Regions from separate parts of the Arthrobacter sp. RT-1 genome, predicted to be linked through region 2. Evidence: riboswitches for the same ligand, from Rfam matches in the RefSeq annotation. Region 2 holds a riboswitch; the other holds the start of a gene.
What was found. A riboswitch is a leader RNA that binds a small molecule or an ion and turns the genes downstream of it on or off. The one in region 2 is predicted to bind glycine.

Region 1: another riboswitch for glycine. It lies ahead of gcvP (aminomethyl-transferring glycine dehydrogenase); the one in region 2 lies ahead of gcvP (aminomethyl-transferring glycine dehydrogenase).

The regions. Positions count from the first base shown of each region.
Region 1 covers NZ_QRGQ01000005.1:23,048-27,985, reverse strand. Annotated here, with positions in the region: gene gcvT (glycine cleavage system aminomethyltransferase GcvT) at 1-1,071, opposite strand, end outside; gene gcvP (aminomethyl-transferring glycine dehydrogenase) at 1,080-3,956, opposite strand; glycine riboswitch at 4,141-4,238, opposite strand; gene DXK94_RS05605 (TetR/AcrR family transcriptional regulator) at 4,331-4,867, opposite strand.
Region 2 covers NZ_QRGQ01000003.1:196,906-201,843, reverse strand. Annotated here, with positions in the region: gene DXK94_RS04970 (methylenetetrahydrofolate reductase) at 1-210, opposite strand, end outside; gene DXK94_RS04965 (amino acid permease) at 207-1,736, opposite strand; glycine riboswitch at 1,887-1,985, opposite strand; glycine riboswitch at 2,196-2,296, shown strand; gene gcvP (aminomethyl-transferring glycine dehydrogenase) at 2,475-4,938, shown strand, end outside.

The DNA of each region.
Region 1 (4,938 bases), on a different contig from region 2:
CGTGCCGGGTGCGGTGTGTTCGACGTCGACGTAGGCCATGGCGACGGGGTAGCCGAGGGTGGGTGAGGGCTGGCCGGAGGTCACCTCGCCGACGGTGACACCGTCTTTGAGGACCGGGTAGTGGGCGCGGCCGGCGCGGCGGCCCAGGCCCTTGAGTCCTACCAGGCGGCGGCCGGTGGTGGTGCCGGCGCCGGCTTCCTTCTTGGCTGCCAGGGCTGCCTTGCCCACGAAGTCGCCTTCCTTGGAGAGCGCGACGACCGGGCCCAGCCCGGCGGCGAACGGGTCACCCTGCTGGGACAGTTCGTTGCCGTACAGCGGCATCCCGGCTTCAAGGCGCAGGGAGTCCCGGCATGCCAGCCCGGCGGGACTGAGCTCACCTTCGTCGGCGATGGCGATGAGTGCCTGCCAGAGGGCGGCCGCGGCGTCGTTGGCCACGAAGATCTCGAACCCGTCCTCGCCGGTGTACCCGGTGCGGGCCAGCAGGAGTTCTTGCCCTGTGCCGGCCACCAGGAACGGCACCTCCACGGCGGCGTAGTACTTCAGCTCCGTGACGGCGCTGTGGTTCGCGGCGGGCACCAGCCGGAGCAGCAGCTCCTGTGCTTTCGGGCCCTGGACTGCGATCAGAGATGTCGCTGCGGAGGCATCCCGGACCTCGACATCGAAGCTGGCGGCCCGTTCTGCCAGCGCCGCGGCCACCACTGCTGCGTTGCCGGCGTTGGGGACCACCAGGAACACGTCGGTCCCGTCCGGTGCTGCCGGGCGCCGGTAGGTGATGAGGTCGTCGATGATGCCGCCGTCCTCGTTGCAGATCAGCGAGTACTTGGCTTTGCCCACCGGCATGGCGGAGATCCTGCCCACCAGGGCGTAGTCCAGGAACGCGGCCGCATCGGGGCCGGTCACCCAGACCTCACCCATGTGGGACAGGTCGAACAGCCCCGCGCTCTTGCGGACGGCGTGGTGTTCAGCCAGTTCTGAGCTGTATTTAAGCGGCATCTGCCAGCCGCCGAAGTCCGTGAAGGATGCACCCAGTTTTTTGTGCTCGTCGTAGAGAGCGGTGTACTTCTCAGGCATGCTGGTCCTTAGTTCTCGAAGTCTTCAAGCGGCGGGCAGGAGCAGATGAGGTTGCGGTCCCCGGCTGCGCCGTCGATCCTGCCCACAGGCGGGAAGTACTTGTCCTGCTTGAGGTGGTGGACCGGGAAGGCGGCCTGTTCCCGCGGGTAGGCGCGGTCCCAGTCGGAAGATACGACGGCGGCTGCCGTGTGGGGTGCGCGGCGCAGCGGCGAATCGGCGACGGTGAAGTCGCCGTTCGCCACCTGGTCGATTTCGTGCCGGATGGTGATCATGGCTTCGATGAAGCGGTCCATCTCGGCGAGGTCCTCGGACTCGGTGGGTTCCACCATCAGGGTGCCGGCGACAGGGAACGCGAGGGTGGGGGCGTGGAAGCCGAAGTCGATGAGGCGCTTGGCCACATCCTCGGCCGTGACGCCGGTCTTCGCAGTGAGCTCGCGGAGGTCAAGGATGCACTCGTGCGCCACAAGTCCGCCTTCACCGGTGTAGAGGACGGGGAAGTGTTCGTTGAGGCGGGAGGCGATGTAGTTTGCGGCCAGCAGCGCGGACTTCGTGGCCTCGGTCAGGCCCTCGCCGCCCATCAGCTTCACATATGCCCACGAAATCGGCAGCACGCCTGCGGAGCCGAAGCGGGACGCGGAAATCGGTACGTCGTTGCCTTCGGTCCACGACGCCGCGTCGCCGGGCATGAAGGGTGCGAGGTGTGCTTTTGCTGCGACCGGTCCGACGCCGGGGCCGCCGCCGCCGTGCGGGATGCAGAAGGTCTTGTGCAGGTTCAGGTGTGATACGTCGCCGCCGAACTTGCCGGGTTGGGCCAGCCCGACCAGGGCGTTGAGGTTGGCACCGTCGATGTAGACCTGGCCGCCGGCCGCGTGGATGGCGTCGCAGACCTCGCGGACGTCTGCGTCGTACACACCGTGGGTGGAGGGGTAGGTGATCATGATCGCCGAAAGGGCGTCCTTGTGCGCGTCGATCTTGGCGTACAGGTCCGCGTGGTCGATAGTTCCGTCGGCGGCGGTGGCCACCACCACAACCTTCATGCCGGCCAGGACGGCGGAGGCAGCGTTGGTGCCGTGCGCGGAGGCCGGGATCAGGCAGACATTGCGCTGCTCGTCACCGCGTGACAGGTGGTAGCCGCGGATCGCGAGCAGGCCTGCGAGTTCACCCTGGGATCCGGCGTTGGGCTGGATGGACACCTGGTCGTAGCCGGTGATCTCGGTCAGCTGCGCCTCGAGGTCAGCAATCAGTTCACGCCAGCCCTCGGTCTGCGAGTCCGGGGCGAACGGGTGGATCGAGGCGAACTCCGGCCAGGAAATGGCTTCCATCTCCGCGGTGGCGTTTAGCTTCATGGTGCACGAACCCAGCGGGATCATGGTGCGGTCCAGCGCCAGGTCCCGGTCGGACAGCTTCCGGATGTAACGCAGCAGCTGGGTCTCGGAGCGGTGCGTGTTGAACACCGGGTGCTGCAGGTAGCCGCTGGAGCGTTCGACGGCGGGGTCCAGCGCAAAACTGCCTGTGGATCCGACCGCTTCGGCGCCGAAGACGGAAACGACATCGGCGACGACCGCCGTCGTGGTGGTTTCATCAACGGAGATGCCCACGGTGTCGGCGTCGATGCCCCGCAGGTTGATGCCCTTGGCCTCGGCGGCCGCAACGATTTCGGCAGCCCTGCCGGGCACGCGGACGGTGACGGTGTCAAAGAAGGAGGTGTGCAGAACCTCTGCCCCGGCAGCCTTCAGGGAAGCAGCCAGCGTGCGGGCATGGCGGTTGGCGGTCTGGGCGATCGCCTTCAGCCCCTCGGGGCCGTGGTAAACGGCGTACATCGACGCAACAATGGCCAGCAGGGCCTGCGCGGTGCAAATGTTCGACGTCGCCTTCTCGCGCCGGATGTGCTGTTCGCGGGTCTGCAGCGCAAGCCGGTAGGCGGGGACACCGGCGTCGTCCTTGGACACGCCCACCAGGCGGCCGGGCATGGAGCGCTCGAGCCCCTTCTGGACCGCCATGTACGCGGCGTGCGGGCCGCCGAAGAACAGCGGGACGCCAAAACGCTGGGCCGAGCCGACGGCGATATCGGCGCCCTGCTCCCCCGGCGGGGTGATCAGGGTCAGCGCCAAGAGGTCAGCCGCGACGGTCACGAGCGCGCCGCGTTCCTTGGCCTCAGCGATAACGGCGGAGTGGTCGAAGACGCGGCCCGAAACGCCGGGCTGCTGCAGCACGACGCCGTTGATGGCACCGTCCGGCAGGCCCGCGGACAGGTCGGCAATTTCAACCTCGAAGCCGAGCGCCTCAGCGCGGCCCTTCACGATCGCGATGGTCTGCGGCAGGCAGTCCGCGTCCAGGACGGTCTTGCCATCCCTGGCGTCCTTGTTCTTGTTCGCGCGGCGCATCATGAGTACCGCTTCGGCCACGGCGGTGGCTTCATCGAGCAGGGACGCGTTGGCGATGGGCAGGCCAACGAGGTCCTGGACCATGGTTTGGAAGTTCAGCAGCGCCTCAAGCCGGCCCTGCGAAATTTCAGGCTGGTACGGGGTGTAGGCCGTGTACCAGGCCGGGGATTCCAGGATGTTGCGGCGGATCACGGGCGGGGTCACCGTGTCGAAGTAGCCCTGGCCGATCATCTGCACGGCCGTCCTGTTCTTGGCTGCCAGCTTGCGCAGTTCGGCGAGCGCTTCCACCTCGCTCAGGGCCGCGGACAGTTTCAGCGGGGTTTCCTGACGGATGTCCTTGGGGACCGCCGTATCAACCAGGGCGTCCACGGTGTCGAAGCCGACGGCTTTCAACATGGCGTCGACGTCGGCCTGGCGCCGTGCGCCAATATGACGGTCAACGAAGGTGGCAGCTGAGGCCAGGGAGGCGGAGGCCGGAGATACGGTCACGAGGAACTCCATAATTCAGGTGGCGCAGGGTACGCCACATCGATTCGGGTTCCTCCCCGCTCTGTATTGGACCTGAGAGTTTCCGCGTTGCCGTGCTTGCGCATGGCCCCGCTTGCACCGTCGGTGAGCACAACAGTCCTTGGTCTCCCGTAGCCGGGACGGCCCAGGCGGACTGCCTGCTGCTTTCCAGAGGTGCCTCGCCGCGGCGGTACATGGGCCTGTGAGATTCCTGGGGAGGGTTTGCTCCTACGGCGCCTGCTTGTACTTTCGGCAGAACTCTCCCGCCGCAGATCAAAGGCTATTCATTTGGATTGCTGAGAACGGCCGGTGAGGGCCTTCACAGCCTCCAATTGTCCTACGCCGCAGCCCCTGGGGCAAATGGCGGCCTACCTGCGCAGGCGCTCCAGGGCAGCAAGGAGATTGTCCACATCCGCGGCGGCTCCGCCTTCCGGAACGGGGCCGACGGCCAACATGGCATTGAAGTAGAGCCCGTCCCCCATGTAGAGCACTGCTTTGGCCAGTGCCGGGCCCACATCGGCGGCGATCTCGTCCAGCCAGCGCTGCTGGATGGCGGCGAAGCGGCGGCGCGTTTCCTCGTGCGCCACTTCTGCGAGCCGGGTCGCGGCGACGATTGCCCGGTCCAGCGGGGTGTCAGCCCAGACGGAGGACCTGATGAAGTATGCCGCGGCCCCCTCCTCCGCCTTGGCCATGGCATCGGCGTCGGCTCCGGCCAGTTCGTCCAGCCGGTCCAGCAGCACCTGGATCAGGGCTTCCTTGTTTGGAAAGTGGTAGAGCAGGCCGCCCTTGGAAACCCCGGCCTTCGCCGCGACGGCGTCAAGGGTGGCTGCACGCTCCCCCACGTCGATCAGAAGGGTTTCAAAGGCGTCAAGTACGGCGTCGCGGGCTACGGGCTTGCGGGGCATGCCTCTAATCATGCCTTCCTCCATGCATCATTCCTCAAACCCAGCGGTTCGTAACTATACCGTCCAGACGG
Region 2 (4,938 bases):
CCGCGCGATGCCATGGTGCGGCAGGCACGTCACGGTGATGGTGGACCCCGCAGGAACGTGGGCCCGGACGCCGGCGGTAATGCCCTCCGTCGGGATGATCTCCAGCCGGGTGGGAAGGCTCCTGACTTCCCGGGACGCCCGCGTGTGTGGTTTGGTGCCTGACCGGGTGACCCGCTCGCTTGCCGCACCCGTCAGTTCCGTGCCGATCACTTCGGCGCCTGCTCTTTCTGGGGAGTCCTGTCGTTCACTGCCCCCTTGCTGCGGCCCGCTGCAGCCTCATCGGCCCGGAGCTCGGCCTGGAAGACGGCGAAGCGGGCGAGATGTGCCGGCCGGCGCCGCAGGATGGCCCACGCAACGCCCAGCACAAGGAACCATGCGGGGGTGACCAGCAGCGCGGCTAGGGTGTCGGGCTGGGTGGTGAGGGCCCAAAGGACGAAGGCGAAGAAGGCGAAGATCAGCCACACCACGGGGATGCCGCCGGGCATTTTGAACGCGGACGCCGCGTGCAGGTGCGGGCGGCGGCGCCGGAAGGCGAGGTAGCTGGCAAGGATGATGGACCAGACGAAGATGAAGCAGACGGCGGACACGGTGGTGACCATCTCGAAGGCCTTGCCCACGTCCTGGCCGGCATACATCAGGACGACGCCGGAGAGCAGCAGCACGCAGGACAGGAACAGCGCGTTGCTGGGTACTTTCCTCGTGGAGAGGCGGCTGAAGATGCCGGGAGCGTCGCCTTCCTGTGCCAGGCCAAAGACCATCCGGGACGTGGAGTAAATGCCCGAGTTGGCGGAGGACATGGCGGAGCTCAGGACCACCAGGTTGACGATGGTTGCCGCGGCTCCAAGCCCGGCCAGGGAGAACATTCCGATGAAGGGGCTGTGGCCGGCCGCGAACTGGGTCCAGGGGGTGACGGACATCAGGATGATCAGGGCGCCGACGTAGAAGAGCAGCACGCGGATGGGGATGGCGTTAATGGCCTTGGGCAGGTTCCGTTCAGGATTCTTGGCCTCGGCGGCCGTTGTGCCAACAAGCTCGATGCCGACGAAGGCGAAAACGGCGATCTGGAAGCCGGCCACGAAACCCATGAATTCGTTGGGGAAGAAACCGCCGTGGCTCCACAGGTTGCTGAACCCGGCGGCTCCTGCTTCGCTTTGGAACCCGGTGAAGATCATGAACAGGCCCACGATGATCAGCGCTGCGATGGCGATGATCTTGATGAGGGCGAACCAGAATTCCGTCTCACCGAACGCCTTCACGGTGGCGAGGTTGAGCAGCAGGAGAATGGCGACCGTGGCCAGCCCGGGGATCCAGAGCGGCAGCGAGGGCCAGAGTTCCCGGGAGTACCCTGCGATGGCGATGACGTCGGCGATGCCGGTGATCACCCAGCAGAACCAGTAGGTCCATCCCGTGAAGAACCCGGCCCAGGGCCCCAGGAGGTCGGCCGCGAAATCGCTGAAGGACTTGTAGTTCAGGTTGCTCAGCAGCAGTTCGCCCATGGCCCGCATCACGAAGAAGAGCATGAACCCGATGATCATGTACACAAAGATCACGGACGGGCCAGCCGCGGAGATTGTTTTGCCGGAGCCCATGAAGAGGCCTGTGCCAATGGCTCCGCCGATGGCGATGAGCTGGATGTGCCGGTTGCTGAGCTGCCGCTCCAGGTGCGGGGGTTCGCGGTGTGGGGCTTTGCCTGGGTGTGGTTGGCCGCTGGGGGACGTCGGGGGATGAATCGTCATGAGGAACTCCATCGTTCAAGCAGCACCGTCAAGTGCCACAAAGATTCGGTTCCTCCCCGCTCTGTACAGGACCTGAGAGTTTCCGCAGCCATAAAGGCGTGCTTGCACCGTCGGTGAGCCAGGACCTGCCTGGCTGCTTTCCAGAGTTGCCTTTCCGCGGCGGTACGGGGGCCTGAGAGTTTCCTGGGGAGGGTTTGCTCCTACGGCGCCTGCTGAATGTACCGGGCAGGACTCTCCCGCCGCAGGTCAAAGGCATTTTAAGTTAGAAGTCATGATCAGTTGCGAAGCAGCGCCGATCACGGGTTCAGTGTGGTTCCGGTCACGAACGATTGTCAAACCCCTGCCCGCAACAACGTCGCCAAACCGCTGCTCCCGCCCGTCATGACTGGACGGATTTGCTTTCGAAGCCCTTCAGCCTGTACCTTGTGAGCCGAATCACCCATATTTGAATAAGCCTTTCGAGCTGTGACGGGAGAGTCCTCCCGGAGCAACACCGGGCAGGCGCCGTAGGAGCAAATCCTCCCCAGGAATCTCTCAGGCCCATGTACCGTCACGGCGAGGCGACTCTGGAAAGCAGCCCGGCCACATCCCTTTGACGAGGGGTCCCGGACTCACCGACGGTGCAAGGCGGGCCCTGCCACAAACAGGCTCCACCGGAATCTCTCAGGTCCAATACAGAGCGGGGAGGAACCCAAACCATGCCGTGCCACCCGTGGCCGGCCAGACCTGGAGTTCCTCATGACGATTCAATCCCTTCCATCGACTTTTGCCGACCGGCACATCGGCGCGCGCCGCCAGGCCGACGTCGACGCGATGCTCAAAGCCGTGGGCTACGACAGCGTGGACGGTCTCGTGGACGTTGCCGTCCCTGCCTCGATCCGCCAGGACAACGCCCTCCGGCTGGCAGCCGCCATGAGCGAGGTTGAGGTCCTGGCCGAGCTGCGCCGGATCGCCGCCAAAAACAAGACCGCGGTCCAGATGATCGGCCAGGGCTACTACGACACCATCACCCCGGCCGTCATCCGCCGCAACGTCCTGGAAGCGCCGGCCTGGTACACGGCCTACACCCCCTACCAGCCTGAAATTTCCCAGGGCCGGCTTGAGGCGCTGCTGAACTTCCAGACCATGGTCCAGGACCTGACCGCGCTTCCGGTCGCCAACGCCTCGCTGTTGGACGAAGCCACCGCCGTGGCAGAGGCCGTGCTGCTGATGCGCCGGGCCAATAAGAATAAGGACGCCAAGGACGGCAAGACCGTCCTGGATGCCGATTGCCTTCCCCAGACCATCGCCATCGTTCAGGGCCGCGCCGAGGCGCTCGGCTTCGAGGTGGAGGTCGCCGACCTGTCCAACGGACTGCCCGACGGCGCCATCAACGGCATCGTGCTGCAGCAGCCCGGCGTCTCGGGCCGGGTGTGGGACCAGTCGGGGGTCATCGCTGAAGCCAAGGAACGCGGCTCCCTCGTCACCGTCGCTGCCGACCTCCTCGCCCTCACCCTGATCACCCCTCCAGGCGAGCAGGGCGCCGATATCGCCGTCGGCTCCACCCAGCGCTTTGGCGTTCCGCTGTTCTTCGGCGGCCCGCACGCGGCCTACATGGCCGTCCGGACCGGCATGGAACGCACCCTGCCGGGCCGCATCGTCGGCGTGTCCAAGGACAACGCAGGCGCCCCCGCCTACCGTCTCGCGCTGCAGACCCGCGAGCAGCACATCCGCCGGGAAAAGGCGACCTCGAACATCTGCACCGCCCAGGCGCTGCTCGCCATCGTGTCCTCCTTCTACGCCGTTTACCACGGCCCGGACGGGTTGAAGGCCATCGCCGAGAGGGTCCACAACAACACCCGGGTGCTCGCCACCGCCCTCGCCAGGGTGGGCCGGGAGCTCGTCAGCGACTCCTTCTTCGACACCCTTACCATCCGTGTCCCCGGCAAGGCCCGCAAGGCCATCACCGCGGCTGAGGCCCGGGGCATCAACCTGCGCTTCGTCGACGAAGACACTGTTGGTGTTTCCATCGATGAGACGACGACGGCGGCAACACTTTCCGCTGTTGCCGTCGCCTTTGGCGCCGGTCCCATCGGGGACGCACAGGGCTACGAGCTGCCCGAAACGGTGCTCCGCACCTCGGGCTACCTGCAGCACCCGGTGTTCAACACCCACCGCTCCGAGACCCAGCTGCTGCGTTACATCCGCCGCCTCTCGGACCGCGACCTGGCGCTGGACCGTACCATGATCCCGCTGGGTTCGTGCACCATGAAGCTGAACGCCACCGTGGAGATGGAAGCCATCTCCTGGCCCGCATTCGCCTCGATCCACCCGTTCGCCCCCGACTCGCAAACTGAGGGCTGGCGCGAACTGATTGAAGGCCTGGAAGCCGACCTCACCGAGATCACGGGCTATGACCAGGTGTCCATCCAGCCCAACGCCGGTTCCCAGGGTGAACTTGCAGGGCTGCTGGCGATCCGCGGCTACCACCTGTCCCGCGGCGACGACCAGCGCAATGTCTGCCTGATCCCGGCGTCCGCGCACGGCACCAACGCTGCCTCCGCGGTCCTGGCCGGCATGAAGGTTGTTGTGGTGGCCACCGCCGCCGACGGAACCATCGACCACGCTGACCTGACCGCGAAGATCGAGGCCAACAAGGACGTCCTGTCCTGCATCATGATCACCTACCCCTCCACCCATGGCGTGTACGACGCCGACGTCCGCGAGGTCTGCGACGCCATCCACGCCGCGGGCGGGCAGGTCTACGTCGACGGGGCAAACCTGAACGCGCTCGTTGGCCTGGCGCAGCCGGGCAAGTTCGGCGGCGACGTGTCGCACCTGAACCTGCACAAGACCTTCTGCATCCCGCACGGCGGCGGCGGACCCGGCGTCGGCCCGGTTGCTGCCAAAGCACACCTGGCACCCTTTATGCCGGGCGACGCCAATAAAGCCGCGCATGAGGAGGGCCACGGCGTGGCCATCAGCGCGTCCCGCTTCGGCTCCGCAGGCGTGCTGCCGATTTCGTGGGCATATGTGAAGCTGATGGGCGGCGAGGGCCTGACCGAGGCTACGAAGTCCGCGCTGCTGGCGGCCAACTACGTCGCTTCCCGGCTGAACGAGTTTTTCCCGGTCCTGTACACCGGTGAGGGCGGGCTCGTGGCGCACGAGTGCATCCTCGACCTGCGCGAGCTGACGGCGAAGACGGGCGTCACTGCCGAGGACG